DNA from 3 places in the Streptomyces griseus subsp. griseus genome. Region 2 is predicted to be linked to each of the others. Evidence: riboswitches for the same ligand, from Rfam matches in the RefSeq annotation. Region 2 holds a riboswitch; each other region holds the start of a gene.
What was found. A riboswitch is a leader RNA that binds a small molecule or an ion and turns the genes downstream of it on or off. The one in region 2 is predicted to bind cobalamin.
Positions count from the first base shown of each region.

Region 1: it holds a riboswitch for cobalamin, as region 2 does, so the genes downstream of both, D6270_RS11725 (ABC transporter substrate-binding protein) here and metE (5-methyltetrahydropteroyltriglutamate--homocysteine S-methyltransferase) in region 2, are expected to answer to the same signal.
Region 3: it holds a riboswitch for cobalamin, as region 2 does, so the genes downstream of both, D6270_RS01610 (ABC transporter substrate-binding protein) here and metE (5-methyltetrahydropteroyltriglutamate--homocysteine S-methyltransferase) in region 2, are expected to answer to the same signal.

Region 1 is NZ_CP032543.1:2,555,603-2,564,978, forward strand. Features, by position in the region: gene D6270_RS11705 (MoaD/ThiS family protein) at 1-259, opposite strand, end outside; gene D6270_RS33795 (putative leader peptide) at 383-499, opposite strand; gene D6270_RS11715 (ABC transporter ATP-binding protein) at 569-1,366, opposite strand; gene D6270_RS11720 (FecCD family ABC transporter permease) at 1,398-2,438, opposite strand; gene D6270_RS11725 (ABC transporter substrate-binding protein) at 2,435-3,436, opposite strand; cobalamin riboswitch at 3,475-3,678, opposite strand; gene D6270_RS11730 (M67 family metallopeptidase) at 3,692-4,114, opposite strand; gene D6270_RS11735 (amino acid permease) at 4,284-5,729, opposite strand; gene D6270_RS11740 (DUF2017 domain-containing protein) at 6,058-6,672, opposite strand; gene clpS (ATP-dependent Clp protease adapter ClpS) at 6,728-7,045, opposite strand; gene D6270_RS11750 (nicotinate phosphoribosyltransferase) at 7,125-8,453, shown strand; gene D6270_RS11755 (isochorismatase family protein) at 8,710-9,306, shown strand.
Region 2 is NZ_CP032543.1:6,386,660-6,396,035, reverse strand. Features, by position in the region: gene D6270_RS28710 (TetR family transcriptional regulator) at 1-43, opposite strand, end outside; gene D6270_RS28705 (electron transfer flavoprotein subunit beta/FixA family protein) at 231-1,016, shown strand; gene D6270_RS28700 (electron transfer flavoprotein subunit alpha/FixB family protein) at 1,088-2,050, shown strand; gene D6270_RS28695 (lysine N(6)-hydroxylase/L-ornithine N(5)-oxygenase family protein) at 2,132-3,517, opposite strand; gene D6270_RS28690 (pyridoxal phosphate-dependent decarboxylase family protein) at 3,555-5,048, opposite strand; gene metE (5-methyltetrahydropteroyltriglutamate--homocysteine S-methyltransferase) at 5,290-7,614, opposite strand; cobalamin riboswitch at 7,797-7,943, opposite strand; gene D6270_RS28680 (hypothetical protein) at 8,245-8,442, shown strand; gene cobF (precorrin-6A synthase (deacetylating)) at 8,561-9,376, opposite strand, start outside.
Region 3 is NZ_CP032543.1:360,611-369,986, forward strand. Features, by position in the region: gene metX (homoserine O-acetyltransferase MetX) at 1-661, shown strand, start outside; partial or broken gene D6270_RS01585 (sulfite oxidase) at 658-1,916, shown strand; gene D6270_RS01590 (adenosylcobinamide amidohydrolase) at 1,909-2,646, opposite strand; gene D6270_RS01595 (PRC and DUF2382 domain-containing protein) at 2,866-3,891, shown strand; gene D6270_RS01600 (ABC transporter ATP-binding protein) at 4,006-4,791, opposite strand; gene D6270_RS01605 (FecCD family ABC transporter permease) at 4,788-5,789, opposite strand; gene D6270_RS01610 (ABC transporter substrate-binding protein) at 5,909-6,958, opposite strand; cobalamin riboswitch at 7,019-7,206, opposite strand; gene D6270_RS01615 (beta-ketoacyl-[acyl-carrier-protein] synthase family protein) at 7,303-8,526, opposite strand; gene D6270_RS01620 (acyl carrier protein) at 8,523-8,804, opposite strand; gene D6270_RS01625 (acyl-CoA dehydrogenase family protein) at 8,891-9,376, opposite strand, start outside.

The DNA of each region.
Region 1 (9,376 bases), 3.8 Mb from region 2:
CGGCCGGGAGGATGGTGACGTTGTCGCCGTCGCTGAGCTTGGTGGAGATGCCGTCGAGGAAGCGGACGTCCTCGTCGTTGAGGTAGACGTTCACGAAGCGGCGCAGCTGTTCGCCGTCGACGATGCGCTCACGGATGCCGGTGTGGCGGCTCTCCAGGTCGGCGAAGAGGTCGGCGAGGGTGTCCCCGTTGCCTTCGACGGCCTTGGCGCCGTCGGTGTAGGTGCGGAGGATGGTCGGGATGCGGACCTCGATGGCCATGGCGTGGGCTCCTGTCGAAAGCGGGGAGGTGGCGTGGGGCGCGCGTTTCTTCCCCCGCGCAGGGGTGTGGTGCGTGGTGTGTACGGGTGGGGCTCGCGCGGGCCTGACCTCAGGCCGGGCGGCTCACGGGCAGGCTGCGGGCGGGGGACAGATCGCGCTCTGGAGCCTGCACAGGTCGACGTGCAGCCGCGCGACGAGCAGCGTGCCCGGCGTCCTGTTGCTCACGTCATGGGGAACCATGCGGGCATCGTATCGATTCCCCGCCCGGAAACCCGAGTGTGATCCCATATCGTGGATGGTGAGCGACCACTATGCGGACAACAGGGAACGGCCCGGCCCCTCCGGCAGGTAGACCACCGTCGGCGCGCCCGTCTTCGGGTGCGTGCTGACCTCGGCGGCGACGCCGTACACCTCGCCGAGCAGTTCCGCCGTCAGCACCTCCTCCGGGGTGCCGGAGGCGACGACGCGGCCGTCCTTGAGGACGTAGAGGCGGTCGCAGTAGTACGCGGCGAGGTTGAGGTCGTGCAGGGCGAGCAGGTTGGTGGTGCCCAGGTCGCGGACCAGGGAGAGGATCTCCAGCTGGTAGCGGATGTCCAGGTGGTTGGTCGGCTCGTCCAGGACGACGAGCGCGGGCTGCTGGACCAGGGCGCGGGCGACCAGGGCGCGTTGGCGTTCGCCGCCGGAGAGGGAGGCGAAGGTACGGGGTTCGAGTGCGGCGATCCCGACCCGCTTCAGGGCCTCGGTGACGAGGGCGGTGTCGGCCGCGTTGTCCGCCTCCCAGAACCGTTTGTGCGGGGCGCGGCCCATCGCGACGACCTGGCCGACGGTCAGCTCGAACCCGGCGTGCCCGTCCTGGGGGACCGTGGCGATCCGCTGGGCGCGGGCCTTCACGGGGAGGGTGGCCAGATCGTCGCCGTCCAGGAGGACACGGCCGTGGGTGGGTCGCAGGGTGCCGTAGACGCAGCGCAGGAGGGTGGTCTTGCCGCTGCCGTTGGGGCCGACCAGGCCGACCGTCTCGCCGTCGGCGGCGGTGAGATCGACCGCGTCGACCAGGTGGCGGCCTTCGCCGATCCCGTACGAGAGTGCCTCGGTGCGCAGGGTGGTCATGGGCGGGCTCCCTCAGCTGTGCGTACGGCTCTCATGCGGGGGCCCCTTCCGGCCTGCGGCGCAGCATCCACAGGAAGAACGGGCCGCCGGTCAGCGCCGTGAGCACGCCCACCGGGATGTCCTGCGGGGCCGCGAGCGTGCGGGCGGCCAGGTCGGCGAGGACCAGGAACACCGCCCCGCCGAGCGCGACCACCGGCAGCAGCGCCCGGTGCGAGGCGCCGACCGCCATCCGGGCCATGTGCGGGACCATCAGGCCGACGAAGCCGATCGCCCCGCTGTACGCCACCAGCGCCCCGGTCATCAGCGAGGCGAGGACGAAGACGGCGGCCCGGAAGCGGGCGGTGTCCAGGCCGAGCACGGTCGCGCCCTCCTCCCCCACCAGGAGCAGGTCGAGGGGGCGGGCCAGGGTGAGGAGGACGGCCGTACCGGCGATCAGGGTGATCGTCGGGAGCGCGAGCATGTCCCAGCGGGCCGCGCCGAGGCCGCCGAGGGTCCAGTAGAGGACTTCCTGGAGGTGGTCGGCGCGGGCGGAGGTGACCAGGATCAGGCTGGTGAGGGCGGAGAGGATGTAGGAGACGGCGACCCCGGCGAGGACGAGCCGGTTGGTGGTGAGCCCGCCCCCGCCGCGCGCCAGGGCGTAGACGAGCAGCAGCGAGAGCAGCGCGCCGGCGAAGGCGGCGGCCGGGATGGTCACGGTGGTGGCGAGGGTCGCGCCGATGCCGAGGACGATCACCAGGACCGCGCCGGTGGAGGCCCCGGAGGAGACGCCGAGGAGGAACGGGTCGGCCAGCTGGTTGCGTACGAGGGCCTGGAGGACCGTGCCGATGACGGCCAGTCCGGCGCCGACGACGGTCCCGAGGATGACCCGGGGCAGCCGGACGTCCAGGACGATCGTGCGGAACGGGCTCGCCTCCGCCCGCCCGGTCAGGATGTCGATCACCTGGGCGGGCGGGATGCGGACGGAGCCGAGGGCGAGTGCGGCGACCACGGCGGCGGCGAGGAGCGCGGCGAGGACGCCGACGACCAGGGTGTAGCGCAGCAGCCGCCGCGGTGCGGGGGTGCGGCAGGTCACGAGGTGGTGGCCGCCGGGTGGAGCTGGGCCGCGAGCTTGTCGACGGCGGCGGGGACGCGGACGCCGAGGACCGCGTCGGAGAGCGGCATGACCGCGAAGCGCTTGTTCTTGATGGCGGGGACGTCGGCGAGGGCCGGGTCGTCGAGGAGGCGCTTCTTCTTCTGGGCGACGGTGGTGGAACCGTAGTCGTAGATCACGATCGCCTCGGGCTTGCGGGCGACGACGTTCTCCCAGGAGGCGTCCCCGAAGGACTTGTCGAGGTCGGCGAAGATGTTGGTGCCGCCGGCACGCTTGATCAGCTCGTTGCCGATGCCCTTGCCGCCGGCGGTGAACGCGGTCTTGTCGCCGCTGTCGTAGACGAAGACGGAGAGCGGATCGAGGTCCTTGAGCTTCTCGGCGGTGGCCGCGTTGTCGGCCTTGGCCTGCTTGATCCAGGCCTCGGCGCGGTCGGTGACGCCGAAGGTGCGGCCGACCTCGCGGATCTCCTCGTACAGGGTTTCCATCGGGGTGTCGGCCTTGGCGCAGCTCTCGGTGTTGAGCCGGGTCTCGATGCCGGACTTCTTGAACGCCTCGCGGCCGCGGCCGTCGCCTGCGGTGAAGGCGCTGCTGTAGCCGCCGTAGACGAAGTCGGGGTTGGTGGCGAGGACCTGCTCGTAGGAGGGGTACTCCTTGGCGATCACCGGTACGGAGGCGTAGTCCTTCGCGTACTTCGGCAGGACCTTGTCGTCGAGGTAGGCGGTGCCGACGAGGGACTTGGTGAGGCCGAGCTCCAGCATGATCTCGGTGACGTGCTGGTTCATGGTGACCACGCGCTCGGGCGGGGCCTGGTACGTGGTGGTGACACCGCAGTTGGTGACGGTGTACGGGAAGCCGTCGCTCTTCGCCGAGGCCTCGGGCTCGCCCTTGGCGTCGGTGGAGGTCTCCGAGGTGGAGCAGGCGGTGAGGACGAGCGGGAGCAGCACGGCGGCGGCTATGAGCGCGGGGGTGCGCCGGGACATGGCGGGGCCTCTCCGGGGGATTTCCGCGTCCCCTGGTCGATGCGTGAAAGGCAGCGGGCCAGTTCCTGGCTTCCGGGCGCGCCCTCCGGTGCGGGGTCGTCCACGGGGGATTCGTCCGTACGGGAGGGCGCGCCCGGTCACAGTGGCGGGACCGTGCCGGATTCGCACCGGCTTCCTGGTTCCTGCTGCCTTGTGTTCGGGTCTGGGGTGCAGTGTGCCAGACCCGTCCGGCGGCTCCGCGATCCGCCCAGGCGCTCAGTACGCTTCGACGACCTGCACGTCTTCCTCGGTGATCTCGCCGTCCACGATGCGGTACGAGCGGAACTGGAAGGGGCCCGCGCCGTCGGTGTCGGCGGTGGAGACGAGGACGTAGTGGGCGCCGGGCTCGTTGGCGTACGTCACGTCGGTGCGGGAGGGGTAGGCCTCGGTCGCCGTGTGCGAGTGGTAGATGATCACGGGCTCCTCGTCGCGGTCGTCCATCTCGCGGTAGAGCTTGAGGAGGTCGCCGGAGTCGAACTCGTAGAACGTGGGCGAGCGGGCGGCGTTGAGCATCGGGATGAAGCGCTCCGCGCGCCCCGTCCCGGCCGGGCCCGCCACCACACCGCACGCCTCGTCGGGGTGGTCGGCGCGGGAGTGGGCGACGATCTGGTCGTGGAGCGCCTGGGTGATGGTCAGCATGGCGCCAGGATAGGCATGCGGGCCTTCCCGTACCGGTGGGCGGTACGGGAAGGCCCGCATGGTGGACGCCGGGGCCCGTGGGGGTGGCCGGGGCGGTCCGGGAGGAGGGTGGTCGTGGGCTCGGGGTGGCCGGGCCCACCCTCGGGGTCGGGGGTGGACGACGCCTGGGTCAGCGCTTGGCGAAGGCGGTGTTCTCCGGGTCGCGCGACTTGAGCACCAGGTAGGAGATGCCCAGGAGGAGCGCCCAGAGCGGGGCGCAGTACAGCGAGATCCTGGCGTCCTTGTCGATCGCCATCATCACGATGACCATGCCGATGAAGGCGAGCGCGAACCAGCTGGTGTACGGGGCTCCCGGGGCCTTGAACGAGGACTGCGGCAGCACGCCCCGGTCGGCCAGGCGGCGGTAGCGGATCTGGCTGAACAGGATCATGATCCAGGCCCACATGCCGGAGATGGTCGCGAAGGAGACGACGTAGTTGAACGCCTCGCCCGGCCACTGGTAGTTGATCCAGACGCCGACGAGCATCAGGGCGGCGGAGAAGGTCGTGCCGGTGAGCGGCAGGCCGTTCTTCGTCAGCTTGGTGAAGGCGCGCGGGCCCTGTCCGTTCATGGCCAGGTCGCGGAGCATACGGCCGGTGGAGTACATGCCGGAGTTGCAGGAGGAGAGCGCCGCGGTCAGGACGACGAAGTTGACGATGGCGGCGCCGATGCCGAGCCCCATCTCCTCGAAGGCCTTCACGAACGGCGAGACGCCCGGCTTGAAGGTGGACCACGGCACGACCGACAGGATCATGATCAGCGCACCGACGTAGAAGACGGCGATACGCCACGGCACGGTGTTGATGGCCTTGGGCAGCACGGTCTTGGGGTCCTTGGACTCCCCGGCGGTGACGCCGACGAGTTCCACGGCGAGGAAGGCGAACATGACGATCTGGAGCGTCATCAGCATGCCGCCGACGCCGTTCGGGAAGAAGCCGCCGTCGTTCCAGAGATTGGAGACGGTCGCGGTGTCACCGGCGTCGGAGAAACCGAGCGTCAGCACGCCGGCGCAGATGAGGATCATGCCGACGATCGCGGTGACCTTGACCATCGAGAACCAGAACTCCAGCTCGCCGAAGAGCTTCACGGAGATCAGGTTGGCGCCGTACAGAATGACGGTGAAGACCAGTGCGGACAGCCACTGCGGAATGTCCCACCAGTACGTCATATAGGTGGCGGCGGCGGTGACTTCGGTGATTCCGGTGACGACCCAGAACAGCCAGTACGTCCAGCCGGTCACGAATCCGAAGAAGGGCCCGATGAATTCGCGGGCGTACTCCGAGAAGGAGCCGGAGACCGGGCGGTACATGAGCAGTTCGCCCAGGGCCCGCATGATGAAGAAGATGACCAGGCCCGCCAGGACGTAGGCCAGGATGAGGCTGGGTCCGGCCCGGTCGATCGCTTTGCCCGCGCCGAGGAAGAGCCCGGTACCGATGGCTCCGCCGATGGCGATCATCTGGATCTGACGGGCTCCCAGACCTCGCTGGTACCCCTCGCCACCGGTCTCGGCCTCCCCGGATTCCGCTCCGGGCCTTCCGTGGTCGGCCTGTCCCTCGTCGACCTGTGCCGATGTCATGTGTGGTGCGCCTTTCTCCACGCCGATCCGCGCCGTCAAGGCTGCGGATCAGGTCCTGATCCCCCCGGATATGGATTGGAGTGCCACCGGCGTTCGGCCGGCTTGTGGCGACCCCGGGAACAGGGGTGGCGTCCCCGGGCGATCGTGAAGATTTATCACGGCCGTCACAGGACACCATGGGACATTCTGTGGCGCATCCCACAGGCAAAAGGGGACAAGGAACTCCATCCGGAGCGAATGCCGCCTATGACTTGGGGGGATCGTTACCCGGATCTGAGCGTCCGTTGAGCGAATGGAGCGGGCCCGGAGGCGGCATCTTTTCCGCCGATTACGGCATCAGTGTCTCGACGAGCGTCTCCTGGAGCGCGCCGAGCCAGAGATAGGCCATCACCATCGGCTTGCGCGGGTCGCTGTCGGGGAGCCGGTAGAGCGAGCCGTCCTCGCCCTCGTCCTCGTCGGAGACCTCCAGCCGGGTGCCGATGGTGAGCCGCAGGTCGTTGAGCGAGCCGAGCCAGGAACGGCACTCGTCGGCGGTGAGGGTGAGTACGGCTCCGCCGTCGCCGACGGGCGTGAGGGCATCGAGCGTCCGTACGACGGCGAGGGCGTCATCGCGCTTGCGGGAGCGCAGGTCGGTCTCGGTGAAGCGGCGGAACTCGGCGGACAGCTCCCGCAGCTCCTCCTCCGACTTCCCGTCGCTCTCGGTGAGCTCGTCAGGCCCCCCGTACGCGTCAGGGAAGAGCCGGGCCAGGGCCGGGTCGGACGGCGGCTTGCTGGGCCCCTCGGCGAAGAGCGCGGCGAGGGGGTCCTCGCCGTCGGCAGGGGTCTCGCCCGGGCCGATCAGTTCGAGCAGCTGCACGGCGAGGGAGCGCAGGATCGAGACCTCGACCTCGTCGAGTGCGACGGCCGCGCCGCCGCCCGGGGTGGCCTCGAAATGGCCGGCCATGGATTCTCCGATGGTGGGTCGAACGGGGCAGGGGGTGCGTACGGCGGCCGGGCCGCTAGTTGCGGTCCTGGGTGAGGGTGGCCCACAGCCCGTAACCGTGCATGGCCTGGACGTCGCGCTCCATCTCCTCGCGGCTCCCGCTGGAGACCACGGCGCGGCCCTTCTGGTGCACGTCCAGCATGAGCTTGTGCGCCTTGTCCTTGGAGTAGCCGAAGTAGGCCTGGAAGACATAGGTCACATAGCTCATGAGATTGACCGGGTCGTTGTGGACGAGCGTCACCCACGGGACGTCCGGCTCGGGGACCGCGAAGGTCTCCTCGGCCGAATCAGGACGTTCGATCTCTAGGGGGGTAGCAACGCTCACCTGTCCCATGCTGCCACCCGGGCGGTCCCCGCGCACAAACGGACCCCACATCTCGTCACTCTGACGAATAGGGGGTAGCATCTCAGCCATGAACTCAGCGGACCTCGGGCGACGGGTCGGCGTTCCGTCGACCGCGCTCTTCACCGACCAGTACGAGCTGACCATGGTGCAGGCGGCCCTCAAGGCGGGCACCGCCTCCCGCCGCTCCGTCTTCGAGGCGTTCACCCGCCGGCTGCCCGAGGGGCGGCGGTACGGGGTCGTCGCGGGCACCGGGCGGGTGCTGGACGCGGTGGAGAACTTCCACTTCGACGACGAGATGATCGGCTTCCTGCGCCAGCAGGACATCGTGGACGAGCCGACCCTCGAATGGCTGGCGGGCTACCGCTTCAGCGGCGACATCTGGGGCTACCCGGAGGGCGAGGTGTACTTCCCGGGCTCCCCCGTCCTGCGGGTGGAGGGCTCGTTCGCCGAGTGCGTGCTGCTGGAGACGGTGATCCTCTCGATCCTCAACCACGACTCCGCGATCGCGGCCGCCGCCTCGCGGATGTCGGCCGCCGCCGGGGGGCGCCGGCTGATCGAGATGGGGGCGCGGCGCACCCACGAGCTGTCGGCGGTGGCCTCGGCCCGTGCGGCGTACGTCGGCGGGTTCGACGCGACCTCTGACCTGGCAGCCGGATTCCGGTACGGGATCCCGACCGTGGGGACCAGCGCGCACGCCTTCACCCTGCTGCACGACACCGAGCGGGACGCGTTCCGGGCGCAGGTGGACTCGCTGGGGCGGGGCACGACGCTGCTGGTCGACACGTACGACGTGGCCGAGGCGGTACGGGCGGCGGTGGAGATCGCGGGGCCCGAGCTGGGTGCCGTACGGATCGACTCCGGGGACCTGCTGCTGGTCGCGCACCGGGTGCGGCAGCAGCTGGACGAGCTGGGGGCGACGGGCACGAAGATCGTGGTGACCTCGGACCTGGACGAGTACGCGATCGCCTCGCTTGCGGCCGCGCCGGTGGATGCGTACGGGGTCGGCACGCAGCTCGTCACCGGGAGCGGGCACCCGACGTGTTCGATGGTCTACAAGCTGGTGGCCCGGGCCGGGACGGCGGACGCGGACGCTCCGCTGGTGCCGGTGGCGAAGAAGTCGCTGGGCGCGAAGTCGTCGGTGGGGGGTCGCAAGTGGGCGGCGCGCCGGGTCGACGAGGGCGGCGTGGCCGAGGCCGAGGTGATCGGGACCGGGGCGGTGCCGGAGGGGCTGCTGGGGCGGGAGCTGTTGGTGGAGCTGGTGCGGGGTGGGGCCGTGGTCGCGCGTGAGCCTCTGGAGGCGGCCCGGGAGCGGCATGTCGCGGCTCGGGCCGGGTTGCCGATGTCGGCGATGCAGTTGTCCCGGGGGGAGCCGGTGCTGGGGACGGAGTATGTGTGAGACCGGGCCCTGTGCGTGTGAGGCCCGGGCCCTCGGCAGGTGCGGGGCCCCCGCCCCGAGGGTTCCGCCCCCGGACGCCGGACGGGCCGCGTCGGCCCGGACGAGCTGGGGTGGCGCCCGGGCGGGCCGGATCGGCGCCAGTGGGTAGGGGTTGATTGTCAGGCCCTAGTCTCTACGCTCGTGGCATCCCCGTGAACGTTGAAGTACCGCCGCTCTCCCCCTCCCCAGCCGCTCTCCCCACCGAAGGACACCCGCCATGCACCGCGCATTGATCGTCGTGGACGTTCAGAACGACTTCTGCGAGGGCGGCAGCCTCGCGGTGGCGGGTGGCGCCGATGTCGCCGCCGCCATCACCGATCTCATCGGTGAGGCCCAGCCCGGCTACCGGCACGTGGTGGCCACCCGGGACCACCATGTCGACCCCGGGAGCCACTTCTCCGACACCCCGGACTTCGTGGACTCCTGGCCGGTGCACTGCGTCGCCGGGACCGAGGGCGTCGGGTTCCACCCGAACTTCGCGCCCGCCGTCGCCTCCGGGGCCATCGACACCGTCTTCGACAAGGGCGCCTACTCGGCCGCGTACAGCGGGTTCGAGGGAGCCGACGAGAACGGGATCGGGCTCGCCCAGTGGCTGCGCGACCGGTCGGTGACCGAGGTCGACGTGGTCGGTATCGCCACCGACCACTGCGTACGGGCTACGGCCCTGGACGCGGCCCGTGAGGGCTTCGTCACCCATGTGCTGCTGGACCTGACCGCCGGGGTCTCGCCGGTGACCACCGAGAAGGCCCTGGACGAGCTCCGGACGGCGGGCGTGAAGCTCTCCGGGAAGCCGGTCGTGGCCGAGGCCCTCTAAGACGATCCGAGGCCCTGGAGCCCCGGGGAGCCGCCGAGGCACTGGAGCCCTGCCACGGCCCCTCGGAGCC
Region 2 (9,376 bases):
CCAGGAAGAGCCCGAAAGCCGCCTGGGCGAGCACCTCCCGCATGGGTGCCTTCTTCTCGGGTCCGCGTGCCTCGCTCATGCGGCGAAACGTAGCACCGGAAGGGGGCTTTTGGCACTGGGTACCTTTACAGAGGGTACTGAGTACCATAAGGTCACCCTTAGAAACCACACCCAGGTGGGACCGGGCCCGATCGGCGGGGGACCACACCCAGGTAGGCAGGAGAGCCGGCGTGAGCTTGAGGATCGTTGTCTGTGTGAAGTACGTGCCCGACGCGACCGGTGACCGGCATTTCGCCGATGACCTGACGCTGGATCGTGAGGATGTCGACGGTCTGTTGTCGGAGCTGGACGAGTACGCGGTCGAGCAGGCGTTGCAGATCGCGGGTGCGGCGGATGGTGCGGAGGTCACCGTGGTGACGGTGGGTCCTGAGGATGCCAAGGACGCGTTGCGCAAGGCGTTGTCGATGGGTGCGGACAGGGCTGTTCATGTCGAGGACGATGGTCTGCACGGCACGGATGTGATGGGGACGTCGCTGGTGCTGGCGAAGGCGGTGGAGAGGGCCGGTTACGACCTGGTGGTCTGCGGGATGGCCTCGACCGACGGTGTGATGGGTGTGCTGCCGGCTCTTCTGGCCGAGCGGTTGGGTGTTCCGCAGGTCACGTTGTTGTCGGAGGTCGCGGTCGAGGGTGGTGTGGTGACCGGGCGTCGTGATGGTGACACGGCCTCGGAGCGGCTGGAGGCGTCGTTGCCGGCGGTGGTGTCGGTGACCGATCAGTCCGGTGAGGCGCGTTACCCCTCGTTCAAGGGGATCATGGCGGCGAAGAAGAAGCCGGTGGAGTCGCTGGACCTGGATGATCTGGGGCTGGAGGCGGACGAGGTGGGGCTGGCGGGTGCGTGGACGGCGGTCGACTCGGCGGCCGAGCGTCCGGCGCGTACGGCGGGCACGATCGTGAAGGACGAGGGTGAGGGCGGCAAGCAGCTCGCCGAGTTCCTCGCGGGCCAGAAGTTCATCTAGCCCGCCCGCAGGCCACCCACCCCCCCTCCTTTCTGTCGTCTCTTTCCTCTTCCTGTCTGGAGTGCGTTGTCATGGCTGAAGTTCTTGTTCTGGTCGATCACGTGGACGGTGCGGTCCGTAAGCCCACCCTGGAGCTGCTGACGCTGGCGCGGCGTCTGGGTGAGCCGGTCGCGGTGGCTCTGGGTGCGGGGGCGCAGGGGACCGCGGGTGTGCTGGGTGAGCACGGTGCGGTGAGGGTGCTGACCGCGGATGCCGCGGAGTTCGCGGACTATCTCGTGGTTCCGAAGGTGGATGCGTTGCAGGCGGCGTTCGAGGCGGTGTCGCCGGTGGCGGTGCTGGTGGTGTCCTCGGCCGAGGGCAAGGAGATCGCCGCCCGTCTCGCGTTGCGGACCGGGTCGGGCCTCATCACCGACGCCACCGATCTGGAGGCCGGTGAGCAGGGCCCCATCGCCACGCAGGCCGCGTTCGCCGCCTCCTACACCACCCGGTCCCGTGTCTCCAGGGGTGTTCCCGTCATCACGGTCAAGCCGAACTCCGCCCCGGTGGAGCCGGCCCCGGCGGCCGGTGCGGTCGAGGCGCTGCCGGTGTCGTTCAGCGAGGGTGCGACGGGGACGAAGGTGACCGCGCGCACGGCGCGTGAGTCGACGGGGCGTCCGGAGCTGACCGAGGCCGCGATCGTGGTCTCCGGTGGCCGCGGGGTCAACGGGGCGGAGAACTTCCCCCTGATCGAGGCCCTCGCCGATTCCCTGGGTGCCGCGGTGGGCGCCTCGCGTGCCGCCGTCGACGCGGGCTGGTACCCGCACACCTCCCAGGTCGGCCAGACCGGCAAGTCCGTCTCCCCCCAGCTCTACATCGCCTCGGGCATCTCCGGCGCGATCCAGCACCGGGCCGGGATGCAGACCTCCAAGACCATCGTCGCGATCAACAAGGACGCCGAAGCCCCGATCTTCGACCTCGTCGACTACGGCATCGTCGGCGACCTCTTCACCGTCGTCCCCCAGCTCACCGAAGAGATCAACACCCGCAAGAACTGACACCCCGAACAACACCCACCACCCAGCAACACCCCCGCCCTGGGCCGCACGGTGCACCCCACCGCGCGGCCCAGCGCCGTATCACCGCCGCTCTTCGGCTGTCCGCCCCGGCACCCCGGCACGGTCCTCCGTTCCGAGTCCGAACGTGGTGAAGGCGGTCCGGTCCGGCAGCGGGTACGTCTCCTTGCCCGTCAGCGCGTTGATGATGACGGCGGAGCGCCAGGCGGCCAGGCCCAGATCCGGTGCGCCGACCCCGTGTGTATGCCGCTCGGCGTTCTGCACGAAGACGGCTCCCTCGATCTCCGGTGCCAGGACGAGCCGTTGGGCCTCGTCGACCTGGGGCCGCCCGGCGTCGTCGCGGACGATGTGCGGGTCCAGCGCGGCGAGCAGCGTGTCGACCGGGCGCTCCCGGTATCCGGTGGCGAGGACCACCGCGTCCGTGGTCAGCCTGCCCCCGGCCTCCTGCTGGCCGTGCCGCACGGTCAGTTCGATGCGGCCGCCGTCCGTCACGGTGGCGCCGGTGACCTCGATGCCCGGGGTGAGGGTGACGTCGGGCCAGTCGCCGCCGAGGCTGCGCCGGTACAGCTCGTCGTGGATGTCCCCGAGCGTGTCGCCGCTGACCCCCTTGTAGAGCTGCCACTGGCTGGGCAGCAGCCGGTCCCGGGTGGCCTGCGGCAGGCCGTGGAAGTAGCGCGTGTAGTCCGGGGTGAACTGCTCCAGCCCGATCTTGCTGTACTCCATGGGCGCGAAGGCCGGGGTACGGGCGAGCCAGGTGAGCCCCTCCGCCCCCTCCGGCCTCAACCGCAGCAGATCCAGCAGGACTTCGGCGCCCGACTGCCCCGAGCCGACGACGGTGACATGCCGGGCGGCGAGCAGCCGGTCCCGCTGGGCGAGGTAGTCGGCGGAGTGCAGGACGAGCGGTACGGGGCCGGCGGCAAGGTCCCGCAGCGGCGCGGGGACATGGGGCGCGGTGCCTACGCCCAGAGCAAGGTTACGGGCGTGGGCGAGCCCGCTCCCGAGGGTCTCGCCGTCCGGGCCGAGCCGGGTGAAGTCGACGGCGAACGCGCTCTCCCCCGTGTCCCAGGCGATCGCGTCGACGCGGTGGCCGAAGTGGGTGGAGGGCAGTTCGGTGCTCACCCAGCGCAGGTAGTTGTCGAACTCGGAGCGGTGGATGTGGAAGCGCTCGGCGAAGTAGAACGGGAAGAGCCTGCGCCGGGTCTTGAGGTAATTGAGGTAGCACCAAGGGCTTGTCGGCTCCACCAGGCTCACCAGGTCAGCCAGGAAGGGCACTTGGAGCGTCGCCCCCTCGATCAGCAGTCCGGGGTGCCAGTTGAAGGTGGGGCGCTGTTCGTGGAAGGCGGTGCGCAGGCCGGTAACGCCGTCGGCGAGTGCGGCCAGCGAAAGGTTGAAGGGCCCTGCGCCCACCCCCAGCAGGTCGAGGGGCGGGGTTCGCGGTCCGGGCGTCATCGGGTTCCTCCCACAGGATTCGTGCGCGTCGGCAACGTCATGGCGACAGCCTTTCCGCCGCCGGGGCGCCGGTATCTCCGGTGCCGCCGCGGGCGGCCGCCGCCCGTTCCGCCGCCTCCGTCACCAGGTCGAGGAGCGGCAGCAGTTCGGCGCTCGCGGCGGCCGGATGGAGCAGGGTGGCCTTGAGCCAGAGTCCGCGCCGCCCGTCGCCGTCCTCGGCCACCGCCCGCCCGAGGACGGCCCGGCCCTCCATGAGCAGCGTGCGGCGGACCTCGGCGACGACGGCGTCCCCGGCCTCCGGTTCCAGCGCGTCGGCCACCACCGGCCGGAACAGCACGGTGCTGATCCCGATCTCACCGGGCCGGCGGCGTAGTTCGGGCCGTGCGTCGACGGCCCGCCCGAACTCCTCAGCGGTACGTACGCAGTGCTCCACCAGTTCGCTCAGTCCCCGGCGCCCCAGCGCCCGGAAGGTGACCGCGATCTTCAGTGCGTCGGGGCGCCGGGTGGTACGGACCGAGCGGCCCAGCAGGTCGGGGAGCCCGGCCTCGGTGTCGTCGTCGGCGTTGAGGTAGTCGGTGCGCAGGGACAGCGGCGCGAGCAGGGCGGTGTCCGCGACGGCCAGCACCCCGGCGGCGACCGGCTGCCAGCCGAGCTTGTGCAGATCGAACGTGACGGAGACGGCCCGGCCGAGACCCGCGAGCCGGGGCGCCAGGCGCTCGCTGAAGAGCAGGGGCCCGCCGTACGCCGCGTCGACGTGCAGCTCGGCCCCGTACCGCTCCGCGATCCGGGCGATCTCGGGGAGCGGGTCGATCCGCCCTTCGTCGGTGGTCCCGGCGGTGGCGACGACGAGGACCGGTCCGGCGCCGAGCCCGGCCAGGGTGCGGTCGAGGGCGGCGGGGTCGATGCGGCCGTCGTGGCAGGCGACGACGGCCGGGGCGGGGAGGCCGAGCATCCAGGCGGCCCGGTGCACGCTGTGGTGGGCGTTGGCCCCGGCCACCACACGCAGGGGGCCTGGCGCCGCTCGTTCGCGGGCGAGGAGCAGGGCGACCAGGTTGGACTCGGTGCCGCCGCTGGTGATGAGGGCGTCGGGTGCGGGGGCGTCCGGGTGGACGAGCCGGGCCAGCGCCGCCGTGGTCAGCTCCTCGATCACCCCGGCGGCGGGCGCCTGGTCCCAGGAGTCCATCGACGGATTGAGCGCAGCCCCCGCCAGCTCCGCCGCCGCTGCCACGGCCAGCGGCGGGCAGTGCAGATGGGCCACGCACGCGGGGTCGGCCGGGTCGGCGGCCCCCTCGGCGACGGCCCGCACCAGATCCGCGAGCGCGGCCTCGGCCCCGACGCCTTCCTCGGGCAGCACCGGAGCGGCCAGGGCGGTGGTCCGGCGGGCCACGGCGTCCGGCCCTCCGGCGGGGATCGGTCCGCCCCGGGTCCGGGCGGCGGTCTCCAGGGCGTCCAGGACGACGGCGGTCAGGGCGCGCAGCCTGCCGGGGCCGTGGACGCCGCCGGCCAAAGGGGCTCCCGTACCGGCGCTCACACCGCACGCCCCAGGCGGAGTTCGGCGGGCAGCAGGCCCTGAGCACGCTCCATGGCGAAGCCCTTCGATCGGAGTGCAAGATCCACAGCCGGGATGCGGGTTAGGCTAACCTAACTCCGCCGCTGGGGAAGAACGCGCTCCGTCCGGCCGGGCCTCCTGCGAACCGGCTTGCTCCCGAACCGAGTCGGGGTCGTGTGCCCCGGTACGGGAGCGGCGGTGGCCACTCCCGTACCGGGTCGGATCACGCCGCTTCGGTGGGCAGCTCCGCGCGGATCTCCCGCGCGGCGGCGACCAGGTTCTCCAGGGAGGCCCGGGTCTCGGGCCAGCCGCGGGTCTTCAGGCCGCAGTCGGGGTTCACCCAGAGGCGCTCGGCCGGGATGGCCTCAAGTCCCTTGCGCAGCAGGGCGGCTGCCTCTTCGGCGCTCGGGATGCGCGGGGAGTGGATGTCGTAGACGCCGGGTCCGGCCTCGCGGGGGTAGCCGTGGGCCGCCAGTTCACGGGCGACCTGCATGTGTGAGCGGGCGGCCTCCAGGCTGATGACGTCGGCGTCGAGGTCGTCGATGGCCTGGACGATGTCGCCGAACTCCGCGTAGCACATGTGGGTGTGGATCTGGGTGTCCGGCCGCACCCCGGAGGTGGCGAGGCGGAAGGACTCCGTCGCCCACGCCAGGTACGCGGCGTGCTCGTCGGCCCGCAGCGGAAGCGTCTCGCGCAGGGCGGGCTCGTCGACCTGGATCACCGAAGTGCCGTTCGCCTCCAGGTCGTTCACCTCGTCGCGCAGGGCGAGCGCCACCTGGCGGGCGGTCTCGCCGAGCGGCTGGTCGTCGCGGACGAAGGACCAGGCGAGCATGGTGACCGGGCCGGTGAGCATGCCCTTGACGGGGCGCTCGGTGAGCGACTGCGCGTACGCCGTCCAGCGCACGGTCATCGGCTCCGGGCGCGAGATGTCCCCGGCGAGGACCGGCGGCCGGACGTAGCGGGTGCCGTACGACTGGACCCAGCCGTGCTGGGTGGCGAGGTAGCCGGTGAGCTGCTCGGCGAAGTACTGCACCATGTCGTTGCGTTCGGGCTCGCCGTGGACCAGGACGTCGATCCCGGCCTTCTCCTGGAAGGAGAGGACCTCGCGGATCTCGTCCTTGATCCGCTCCTCGTACCCGGCCTCGTCGATGCGGCCGGCCCGCAGGTCGGCGCGGGCGGTGCGCAGTTCGGTGGTCTGCGGGAACGAGCCGATCGTGGTGGTCGGCAGCAGCGGCAGTCCGAGGTGGGCGCGCTGCGCGAGGGTGCGCTCGGCGTACGGCTGGGAGCGGCGGCCGTCGGCGTCGGTGATGGCCGCCGTACGGGCGCGGACGGCCGGGTCGCGGGTGACGGCGGCGTCGGTGCGGGAGGCCAGGTCGGCCCGGTTGGCGGCGAGTTCGGCGGAGATGGCCTCGGTGCCCTGGGAGAGACCCTTGGCCAGGGTGACGATCTCGGCGGTCTTCTGCTTGGCGAAGGCGAGCCAGCGGGCGATCTGCGGGTCGATGTCCTGCTCGGCGTCGGCGTCCAGCGGGACGTGCAGGAGGGAGCTGGAGGCGGAGACGTCGACGTGGTCCGCGAGGCCGAGGAGCGTGCCGAGGGTGGCGAGCGACTTCTCGTAGTCGTTGATCCAGATGTTGCGGCCGTTGACGACGCCCGCGACCAGGCGCTTGCCGGGCAGTCCGCCGGCCGCCGCGAGGTCGGCGAGGTTGGCCGCGCCGGACTCGGTGAAGTCCAGCGCGAGCCCCTCGACCGGGGACTTGGCGAGCACCGGCAGGGCCTCGCCGAGCCGCCCGAAGTAGGAGGCGACCAGCAGCTTGGAGCGGTCGGTGAGGGAGCCGAGCTCGCGGTAGGCGCGGGCGGCGGCGTTCAGCTCGGCCGGGGTGCGGTCCTGGACGAGGGCGGGCTCGTCCAGCTGCACCCACTCGGCGCCCGCGGCCCGGAGGTCGGCGAGGACCTCGGCGTACACGGGCAGGAGCCGGTCCAGCAGGGTCAGCGGCTCGAAGTCGGCGGCGACCCCGGGGGCCGCCTTGGCGAGCAGGAGGTAGGTGACGGGTCCGACGAGGACCGGGCGCGGGGTGTGCCCCTGCGCGAGGGCCTCCTGCAACTCGGCGACCTGCTTGGCGGAATCGGCGGTGAACACCGTGTCCGGGCCCAACTCGGGCACCAGGTAGTGGTAGTTGGTGTCGAACCACTTGGTCATCTCCAGCGGCGCCACGTCCTGCGTACCGCGGGCCATGGCGAAGTAGCCGTCGAGGGCGTCCGCCCGGACCGCCTCACGGTGCCGCTCGGGGACAGCGCCGACCATGACACTGGTGTCCAGGACGTGGTCGTAGTACGAGAAATCACCGGTCGGCACCTCGTGGACCCCGGCCTCGGCGAGCTGCTGCCAGGTCCCCCTGCGCAGTTCGGCGGCGGTCTGCCGGAGGGTGTCCGCGTCGACGCGGCCCTTCCAGTAGCCCTCGATGGCCTTCTTCAGTTCACGGTTCTGACCCTGGCGGGGGTAGCCGTACACGGTGGCCCGTGCTGCCGCGGCTGCGGGCTTCGCTGTCACGTGACTCTCCTTCGCGAGCATGTCTCCAGCTGATCCCGGGACGGGACGCGGACGCGAAGGGGTGACGAAATCGGGCGGGAACACGACACGTTGACCGTGTCCGTCCACCCGACGGTTACGCCGACCCGCCCACGAGGTCACCGGGAACTCCGCACACGAACGGTCGCGTGCGGGCAACGGGCAGGTCTTCGGACTCGCGGGCACGTCTGCCGGGGCAGACACCTACTGGCCGTCGCTTCCCAGACCCGGCCGGGCCCAGTGCGTATGACGGCGGTCGTTCCCACTCACCGCTGCGGGGCAGTCCCGGATTCCCACCGGGTTCCCTCTTACGACACCCTGCCTGGCGGACAGGGCGAACCAGCTGCACCGGCCACCCTAAGGGGACGGCCACCGGGCGCACACCGTTGTTCACACTTCGGACGGTGATATGAGACACGGGCTCCGAACGGGTGACCTCGGGTTCCGCTCCTCTTCGCCCGTTCGCTGACTTCCGGTCAGGTCGTGGTGGCACGGTGACACAGATGTAACCGAATGGCGTAGGCGAACCGGAACCACAGAGCGTCACAGGCCGTTCTTCCTGCCAATACCCGGCCGCCGATCCACGGCGGCGACGAGCGAGGGAAGCGCCATATGAAGAAGACAGTCGGGTGGGCCCAGGACGGCGACGACTGGACGATCACCGTGAACGGCACGCTGTACCGGGCCGTGGAGCGGCCCGCTGACGGGCGCGTGCACGACTATCTGGTGCGGGGCAACGACCTGACCGCCGAGTGCCCGAGTCTGGGGCACGGGCTCGGAGTGATCCGGGCGCACGAGTCCCGGAGCTGACCTCCGGCCGGGTCCGACGGCGAGGTGCGGCGGCCGCCCGCGCCTCGACGCGACCCGCCGCCCGGTGTCATCCCACACCCGCCACCTGTCCGGGCCCCCGCTCGCGGGCCGGAGCCCCTCAGCTGCCGGTGCCGCCCGGACTCTCCGTACCGTGGGCGGCCTCCGGCCCGTGGCGCAGCAGATAGGTGTCCATGATCCAGCCGTGGCGTTCGCGGGCCTCGGCGCGCACCCGGCTGATCTGCCCGGCGACCTCGTCGAGGGGGCCGGAGACGAGGAGTTCGTCCGGGGTGCCGATGTAGGCGCCCCAGTAGATCCACAGCCCCCTGCCCGTCAGATGGGTGAAGCTCGCGTGGCCGTCCAGCATCACCACGATGTCGCCGTCGTCGTCCGGGAACCCTCCGGCGAGCCGCCTGCCGGGGGTGATGTGGATGGGGCGGCCGACCTGGTTCAGGGAGGTGCGGTGGCGGGCGGCGAGCGCGGAGACGCTGCTGATCCCGGGGATCACCGCATGGCCGAATTCGACCGTTCCACGGGCCCGGATGTCCTCCAGGATCGCGAGGGTGCTGTCGTACAGGGAAGGGTCTCCCCAGACCAGGAAGGCCCCGGTCTCCCCCGGTGCCAGCTCCTCGATGATCAGGCGCTCGCAGATGTCGGCGCGGCGGTGGCGCCAGTCGTGCACCGCCGAGGTGTAGCGGCCCCGGTCGTCCTGGGTGCGGTCCCGCCAGGGGTCCTCGGCCTCGACGACCCGGTAGGGGCCGGTGAGGTGCTCGGCCAGGATGTCCCGCCGCAGCCGGGTCAGGGACTCCTTCTCCCGGCCCTTGCCGAGCACGAAGAAGACCTGCGCCCTGCGCATCGCCTTCACCGCGGCGAGGGTCAGGTGGTCGGGGTCGCCGGCTCCCATGCCGATGACGAGGATGTGCCGTGGTGCGTCGCT
Region 3 (9,376 bases), 6.0 Mb from region 2:
GGGCAGGCCGGAGCGCACGGGTTCGCTGCTGGTGCTCGCCGCCCCGGCCGCCGCCTCCGCCGAGCAGATCGCCTGGGGCTCGGTCCAGATCGGCGCCATCCGCTCCGACCCGGGGTGGCGGGGCGGCGACTACCACGGCGCGCCGCCCGGCGGAGGTCCGCACCGGGGCCTGGGCCAGGCGCGCCGCATCGCTCACATCACGTACCGCAGCGAGCCCGAGCTCGGCTCCCGGTTCGGCGGCGCGCCGCAGCCGGGCGAGGAGCCGGGGCGTGGCGGGCGCTACCAGGTGGAGTCCTATCTCGACCACCACGCGGCGAAGTTGGTGCACCGCTTCGACGCGGGCTGCTATGTGGCGCTCACCGAGGCGATGAACGGGCATGACGTCGGCCGGGGCCGGGGCGGGGCCGAACGGGCGCTGCGCCGGGCGGAGATGCCCGCGCTGGTCGTGGGCGTCGACTCGGACCGGCTCTACCCGCCCTCCCAGCAGGCGGAGCTGGCGGCGCTGCTACCGGGGGCGGACGCCCTGCGGATCGTCACCTCACCCTACGGACACGACGGTTTCCTCATCGAGACCGGCCAGGTGGGTTCCTTCGTGCGGGAGTTGCTCCCGCCGTCACCCGCCGCCCTCCCCTCCCCCGCCCTCAGCAAGGAGCTTCCATGAGCCCGCTCCCCCCACCGCCCGAGGACGTCTACGACCGGATACGGCTGCGTCAGTGGTCCGCCGGGGCGGCGCGCTCGGCCGGGATCGACCGCCGCGATCTGCTGAAACTCGCCGCGGCCGCCTCGGTGGCCGTACCGCTGGCCTCGGCCGCCGCCCCGCGCGGGCGGCCGACGGACTGCCCGGTGTGGTCAAGCCGCTGCCCCCGGAGCTGTTCACACCGCGCGGCACCAACGCGGAGACGAACTTCGCCGCGTTCAGGGGCACCGGGCTGCTCACCCCCGCCGACCGGTTCTTCGTCCGCAACCACACCGCCACCCCGCACATCGACCGGGACGCCTGGAAGCTCACGATCTGGGGTGACGGCCTCAAGGGCGGTCCGGTGGAGCTGAGTTACGCGGATCTCCTGAGGCTGCCCTCGGTGAGCCGCACCGGGTTCGTGGAGTGCGCGGGCAACGGGCGCAGCTTCTTCGCCTCGCAACAGGGGCAGACGGTCAGCGGCACCGCGTGGACGCTCGGGGCGATCGGCACGGCCCGCTGGCACGGGGTGCGGCTGGGCGATGTGCTGCGCCGGGCCGGGATCGGGCGCCATGCGGTGGACGTACTGCCGCGCGGGCTGGACGCCGAGGTCGTCTCGGACGGAGTGAACCTGGGACGGGTGCGCCGGCCGCTGCCGGTGGCGAAGGCGCTGGACGACGTGCTGCTCGCATACGGGATGAACGGCGGGCCGCTGCCGCCGGACCACGGGTATCCGGTCCGGGTGATCGCGCCCTCGTGGGTGGGCATCGCCAACATCAAGTGGGTCGGGGACATCGAGGTGAGCGCCGAGCCGCTGCTCACCCCGTGGAACACCGGCCTCTACCGGCTGTTCGGCCCGGGGCACCCGCCGGAGGGCAGCGCCCCGCTGACCCGGCAGACCCTGAAGAGCGCCTTCGAGCTGGTGCCGGGCGCCTCGTTCCCCGCCCACCGCCGTACGGTGCTGACCGGCCGTTCCTGGTCGGGCGGGGCGCCGGTGAGGTCGGTGGAGGTCAGCACCGACGGCGGGCACCGCTGGCGGTGGGCCCGGCTGCACGACGTGCCCCGGGGCGGGAGCTGGGTGCGGTGGTCGGTGGACTGGGTGCCGACGGTCAAGGGCGCGACGGAGCTGCTGGCCCGGGCCACCGACCGGTCGGGGCGTACCCAGCCGAAGGCGACGGCGTACAACACGCAGGGGTATCTCTTCGACGCGGTGGTCCGGCACCCGGTAACGGTCAGCTGAGGCGCGCTCCGGCCCGTACGGCGGTGTGCACCGCGCGGGCGATCCGCCCGCCCCAGGGGGAGCGGGGTCCGGCGAAGGGTTCGCCGCCGTCGGGCCCCGGTTCGGGGGCGGCGACGCACACGGCGTCCGTGGGGGTGCCGGAGCAGTCGAGTCCGGCGTCCAGGAGGGCCTGCACCTTGGCCTCGGTGGCGGTGGCGACGGCGTTGACCAGGGCGGCGTCGGAGAGTGCGGCGGGGAGCGTGACGACGATGTTGACCGTGCCCGGCCGGTGCGGGGTGCGGGCGGCGCCCTCGGGGGCCGCCGCCCAGCCCCGTACGCCGAGGCCCGTGGTGACGGTCGCGGTGACGCCGCCGTCGTGGCCGGTCGTGTACGCGCTGACGTCGGCGGCGGTCATCAGCCCGGCGCCCGGACCGGTGAGCCCCTCGGCGGCGGCGATCTCGGCGAGGTGGCGGTCCGGGTCGAGGCGCGGGTAACCGCCGGGGACCTGGGCGTTGAGGATCCAGGCGCGGGGGCCGATGCCGCCGCCGAGGACCGCGCTGCTGCACACCCGCACGCCGGGTCCCAGCCGCCAGAGGAGGTGGTGGAGGTGGTGGCCGTCCTCGTGCCGGTCGCGGAGTTCGCCGCGCTGGGCGGGCAGGTGGACGCGTACGGGACGGATGGCGCACCCCTGGTGGCTCGGCGGGACCGGCGGTGGCCCGTCCTCCCGGGGCTGCCGTGCTCCGCCGATCATATGCCGCCCCGGCTCCCGCTCACCCGATCGGCCTAATCGATGCGGGGGCCACCGAGGGCGCTCGTACGGGGCCAGCAGGGAGCGCGGGGCCTCCGGGGCCCCTTCCACCGGGTGACCGGGCGGTTGCAGCGTCCGACCGGGTGGGGCGCGATGGAAGCCGGACGTGCCTACATCTGGTGGAGCCACCCACAGGGCGCGCCCAGCGAGGAGGGTTCGGTTATGGGAGCCGCTGACGGTTTCACGGATTCCGGAGAGCTCGACGGTCTGACCGTGTACGACAACGAGGGCGAGAAGGTCGGCAGCGTGGGCCGGGTGTACGTCGACGACGACACCGGCAAGCCCGACTGGGTGACGGTCAAGACCGGCATGTTCGGCATGAAGGAGAGCTTCGTACCGCTCGCCGGAGCCCGTCGGGTGGGCTCCGACCTGCATGTCTCGCACTCCAAGGACACGGTCAAGGACGCGCCTCGCGTGGACGCGGACGCCCATCTGTCCGTCGCCGAGGAGGAGGAGCTCTACCGGCACTACGGCCTGACCAGGAAGTCCGGCAACCTCGGTGACACCGGCAAGGGCACCGGCACGGGCGGCGACGCCCGGACGGTCGCCGGAACCGGCGCCATGGGCGCGGCCGGAGCGGGTGCGGCGGGTGCGGCCCGGGGCAAGGACATGCAGCCGAACGCCCAGGCCGCCGACAGGACCACCACCGGCGCCGGAGCCGCGGGCACGACCGGAGCGGCCGGTATGGCCGGCACCGGCAAGCACCGCGACACGGACGCCTCTGCCACGTCCCGCCCCCTGGCGGGCGCGGGGACCCGGGCGGCCGACATGAGCGGCACGGAGGAGATGATCCGCTCCGAGGAGCAGCTGCACGTCGGTACGGAGGAGTACGAGAGCGGCCGGGCGAGGCTGCACAAGTACGTGGTGACCGAGGAGGTCACCCGGTCCGTGCCCGTCTCCCACGAGGAGGTGCGGGTGGTCCGCGAGCCGCTGCGGCCCGGTGAGAAGGTGACCGGGACGACGGACCTCGGCGAACAGGACGTGGAGGTCACGCTGCACGCGGAGCGCGCCACGGTCCGCAAGGAGGCCGTCCCGGTGGAGCGGGTCCGCCTGGAGACCGAACGGGTCACCGAGCAGAAGGAAGTCTCCGCCGAGATCCGCAAGGAGAAGATCGACTACGGCGACGGCAAGGACATGGACACCGGCAAGGACACCGGTGGCGAGTTCGGCCGGGGACGCCGCCGCTGACGGCGCACCCCCTCCGGCGGCCGGAAGGCCGCTCCCATGTCCTCGGCCTCCGGGCGGGCCCGTGCCAACGGGTCCGCCCGGAGGGCTGTCCGGGGAAGCGCGGTGGGCCGACGGTCAGCGGCGCGGCAGGAACCGTACCGAGGGACGTCCGTCCGGCCCGTCCGGCGTGACGACCGCCCGGACCCCGTAGACGTCCTCGATCAGCTCCTCGGTGATGACCTCGGCCGGGGTGCCGCCCGCGACGACCCGGCCCGCCTTCATCACGGTGATCCGGTCGCAGAACATCGCGGCGAGGTTGAGGTCGTGCAGGGCGATGACACTGGTGAGGGGCAGTGCGGCGACCAGGGCCAGCAGTTCCAGCTGGTGCTGGATGTCCAGGTGGTTCGTCGGCTCGTCGAGGAGGAGTTCGCGGGGCCGCTGGGCCAGCGCCCGGGCGATCTGGACGCGCTGGCGTTCGCCGCCGGAGAGGGTGTGCCAGGACTGTGCGGCCCGGCCGGTGAGGCCGGTGCGCCGCAGGGCGTCGGTGACCGCTTCCTCGTCGTGACGGTCGGGGGCGGACCAGGGGCGGCGGTGCGGGATGCGGCCGAGGCGTACGACGTCCAGGACGCTGAGGTCGACCTGGGTGACGGCGTGCTGGTCGACCACGGCGATCCGGCGGGCGACGGTGCGGCGGCCGAGGGCGGTGAGGGGGGCGCCGTCGAGGGTGACGGTGCCGGTGTCCGGGGCGAGGAGGCCGGCGAGGATCCGCAGCAGGGTGGACTTGCCGGAGCCGTTGGGGCCGAGCAGCCCGACGGTGTCGCCGGGCGGCGGGGTGATGTCCACCCCGTCGAGGATGAGGCGGCCGCCGGCCGTCCGGCAGACCCGCTCGGCGCGCAGGCCGCCGCTGTCGACGAGGCTCATGGCGTGCTCCGGGTGCGGTAGAGGACGGCGACGAACGCGGGCACGCCGATCAGCGCGGTGACGACGCCGACGGGCACCTCCTGCGGGTCCAGGACCGTGCGGGCGAGCGTGTCGACCCAGACGAGGAAGATCGCCCCGGCCAGCGCGGTGACCGGCAGCAGGCGCCGGTGCCCGGAGCCGGTGAGGGCACGGGCGGCGTGCGGGAGGACCAGGCCGACGAAGCCGATCGCTCCGGCCGAGCTGACGAGGGCGGCGGTCAGCAGGGCGGTGGTGCACAGCAGCACGATCCGGGTGCGGGCGACGTTCACGCCGAGCGCGGCCGCCGCGTCCTGCCCGAAGGCGAAGGCGTCGAGGGTACGGGCGTGGGCCAGGCAGATCACCAGGCAGAGTCCGAGGACGGCGGTGCAGAGGGCGACCTCGCTCCAGCCGACCCCGCTGAGCGAGCCGAGCAGCCAGAAGAGCACTCCGCGGGTCTGCTCGGCGTCGGCGGAGGTCATCACGACGAACGAGGTCAGCGCGGAGAAGAGCTGCATCGCGGCGACCCCGGAGAGCACCACCCGGTCGGTGGTGGAGCCGAGGGTGTGGCTCAGCAGCAGCACCAGGGCGAACGAGCAGATGGCCCCGACGAACGCCCCGGCCGACAGCGACACCGCTCCCCCGCCGACGCCGAGGACGACCACCACGACCGCCCCGGTGGAGGCTCCGGAGGAGACGCCGAGGACGAAGGGGTCGGCGAGCGGGTTCCGCAGCAGGGACTGCATCACCGTGCCGCACACCGCGAGCCCGGCGCCGCACACGGCGGCGAGCAGGGTTCGGGGCATGCGCAGGTTCCAGATGATGCCGTCCCGGATCGGGCTCAGCTCCGAGGCGCCGAAGCCCAGGTGGGAGGCGACGGCGGACCAGACGTCGGGGACGGAGATCCGGGCGGGCCCGATCGTGACGGCGACGGCGACGGAGAGCAGCAGGAGCGCGAGCCCGCCGGCCCAGAGCAGGGCCACGAGCGGGCCGCTGCCCCGGACCGGGCCCGGCGCAGCCGATGCCTCCCGGTCCGCGGTCTCCTTCCCGGCCCGGGGCTCCTTCAGCGCCGCGGTCTCCCTCACCTCCGGGTTCCCCCCGCTCACCCCGCGAGCCCGAAGTCGCGCAGCCCCGCGGCGACCCGCTCCACTCCCTCGACGGTCCGGATGGTGGGGTTCATCGCCTGCCCGCTGAGCAGCACGTACCGGCGGTTCCTGACGGCGTCCATGGTCCTGGTGACCGGATTGGACTCCAGGAACTCGATCTTCTTCTCGGCGCTCTCGGCGGTCTGCATCGTGCGGCTCAGGTCGCCGATGACCAGGACGTCGGGGTTGCGGTCGGCGACCGTCTCCCAGCTGATCTGTGGCCATTCGTCGTGGGTGTCGTCGAAGGCGTTCTTCGCGCCCAGCTCCCGGGTGATGACACCGGGGGCGCCGCAGCAGCCCGCGAGGTAGGGGGCCTTGGAGTCGGAGAACCAGTAGAGGAGGGAGGCCTTCGATCCGTCGATGCCGTCCGTGGCCTTCGCCACCCGGGCCCGGAGCTTCTTCACCAGGGCGTCGCCGCGCTCGGGGACGCCGAACACCTGGGAGAGTTCCCGGACTTCGGTGTAGACGCTGTCCATGGTGAGGGGTGCGGTACGGGCTCCGTCACCACCGCCGCTGTTGTCCTTGCCGATGCAGTCGGCGGGCGAGATGTAGGTGGGGACGCCCAGCTTCTCGAACTGTTCGCGGGGTGCGACGCCGCCCTTGGCGAGGGTGGAGGTGAAGGAGGCGGAGAGGAAGTCGGGCTCCTTGTCGAGGACCTTCTCCGAGGAGGGCCGGTTCTCCGATATGCGCTCCACGCCCTCGTTGGCCTTCTCCAGGCCCTTCATCACCGGGTCGCTCCAGGTGGCGGAGCCCGCGAGCCGGTCGGCGAGGCCGAGCGAGAGCAGGATCTCGGTCGATCCCTGGTCGACCGAGACGGCCCGCTGGGGCGGCGCCTTCACGGTGACGGTGCGGCCGCAGTTCCTGAGGGTGAGCGGGAAGCCGTCGGCCCGTTCGCCGCCCTCGGCGGACGAGGTGGTGGACCCGCCGCCGCAGGCGGTGAGCAGGACGACGCCGGCCGCGAACAGGGCGGCGGTGCGTATCGGGGCAGGGGTGGCCTTGGACAGCACGGAGGACCTCGGTGTCTCTGGGCCCAGCCGCGGAGCCCGTCGTACGCTTCCCGTGTCCCGGTGCGGGGCACGGGTGCCAGCAGGTCTTCGGACTCGGGTTCGTCCGGGCGGGACGCCTTCCCGGAACGCGTGTGCGCTCCAGTGGCCGTGGCCCCGCCCGTCCCCCTCACCGCTGCGCGTCAGTTCCGGTCTCGCACCGGATTCCCTGACCCCGTCGCTGGGGTTCGACTGGCCCCGGCAAGCTATCACGGGTCTTCGCGCAGCTCAGAGCCGGTGCAGGGGCCGCTCCCCCGGGTGGGCCGGTGCGGCGCGGGATCGTCCCGCCGCACCGGCCCGGCAGCGCCTTACGGAGCCTGGAGCGCGATCACCGCGTTCTGTCCGCCGAACCCGAAGGAGTGGCTGACGGCCCGTCGTACGGGCAGCTCACGCGGGGTCTTGGTGACGCAGTCGATGGCGAACCCGGGGTCGGGGGCGTCCAGGTTGGCGATCGGCGGGACGATGCCGTGCTGGAGCGTCAGGACGGTCAGCCCCGCCTCGATGGCACCGGCCGCCCCCATGCAGTGGCCCAGTACGCCCTTGGGGGCGGTGACGGGCGGCCGGTGCGGGTAGGCCCGGCCGATGAGGGCGGCTTCCGTGGCGTCGTTCAGGGGGGTCGAGGTCCCGTGCGCGTTGACGTGGTCGACGTCCTCGGCCCGCCACCCCGCGTCGGCCAGCGCCGCGTCGACGGCCGCCTGCGCGACCGCCCCGGAGGGGTGCGGGGAGGTCGGGTGGTGGGCGTCGGTCGTGGCGCCCGTACCGGCCAGCAGCGCCCGGGGGGCCGCTCCCCTGGCGCGGGCGTCCGCCGCCCGCTCCAGGACCATGATCGCGGCGCCCTCGCCCATGACGAGTCCGGCCCGGTCGGCGGCGAAGGGGCGGCAGAGGCGGGCGGGGTCCCCGTCCCGCGGGGCCGCCGCGCCCGAGCGGGCGAAGCCGGTCATGGCGACCGGGAAGACGATCGACTCGGTGGCTCCGGCGATCGCGATGTCACACTGTCCGAGCGCCAGCATGTCGCGGGCCACGGAGAGGGCGGTCACCCCGGAGGAGCAGGCCGTGCAGGGGGCGAGGCTGGGGCCCGTGGCCTTCATCTGGATGGCGATCTCGGCCGCGGGCATGCTCGGGATGGTGAGCAGGATGCCCGAGGGCGAGGTGGCCTCGGGGCCGCGCCGCTCCAGGGCGACGGCCTGTTCGGTCAGTCCGGCGGAGCCGCCGCTGCTGGTGCCGACGACGACGGCGACGCGGGCGCCGTCCCAGTGGGCGGGGTCGAGCCCGGCGTCGGCCACCGCCTCCCGTGCGGCGAGGACGGCGAACTTGACGTACCGGCCCATCCGGAAGGCGGTCCGGCCGCCGACCGCCTCGTCCAGATCGATGCCGGAGACCGTACAGGCGAAGTCGACGGCGCAGCCGTGCAGTTCGGGGACGGTGCGCGCGAAGGACTCCCCGCGGCAGACCCCGTCCCAGGTGGTGTCGGTGGTGTGGCCGGCCGGGGTGATCATCCCCAGGCCGGTGACGGCGATGGCGGGTCGGTTCATCGGGTGTTGCTCACCGGCACCGCACTGCCTGCCTCCTCGCCGCCGACGGCCGCGTCGATGAACGCGGAGATGTCGGCCAGCGTGGCGTCCTTGTAGAGCTTCTCGGAGTCGGCGGCGACCCCCAGGGTCTCCTTGATGATGACGGCGAACTCGGCGACCGCCAGGGAGTCCATCTCCAGGCTGTCCATCGTGGACTCCGGCAGGATTTCGGCTGCGGGCACCTTGAACGTCTCGGTCAGCACCTCGGTGATCTTCGGGTGGATGGTCTGGCTCTTCACGGTGTTTCCTCTCATCTGCGGCGTCCTGGACAGCGGGGGCACGACGCACGGCCCACCGTCGAAATAACTGGAATGAGAACCTCCGGTTACGCCTTGGGGCGAACCGATTCGTCTACGCTCACCTGCGGCTTCTCGAACCATCGGGAGAGCACCGAGGTGGTTCCCCAGTACGCCAGCAGCACCCCGCGCGTCCCGAGCGCCGCCACCTTCTCGCGCAGCGGACGCCGCCGCTTGCTGCCGCAGGCGGGCCGCCGGAAGTCCGCCGTACGTCGTCCGGCTCCGCCCGGCTTGCGCCCCACCGCTCCCCCCGGCCTGCGGTCCCGGTGCCAGGCCCCCTCCGGGTCGTCGTAGGCGTCGGCGTAACCGGGTCCGGCGATCGGCCAGTCCGACATCAGCCGCTCGGGCAGTGCGAACGACTTCACCAGCTCGGGGGCGTGGAGGGCCACGGTCGCGATGAGCCGCTCCACGGCGTCGGGCAGCAAGGACACCTGTTCGGCGGTCAGCCGTCCGGCGGCCAGCAGGTCGCCGCTGTTGCGGGCGATCCACTGGAGGGCGAAGAGCCGGTGCAGCTC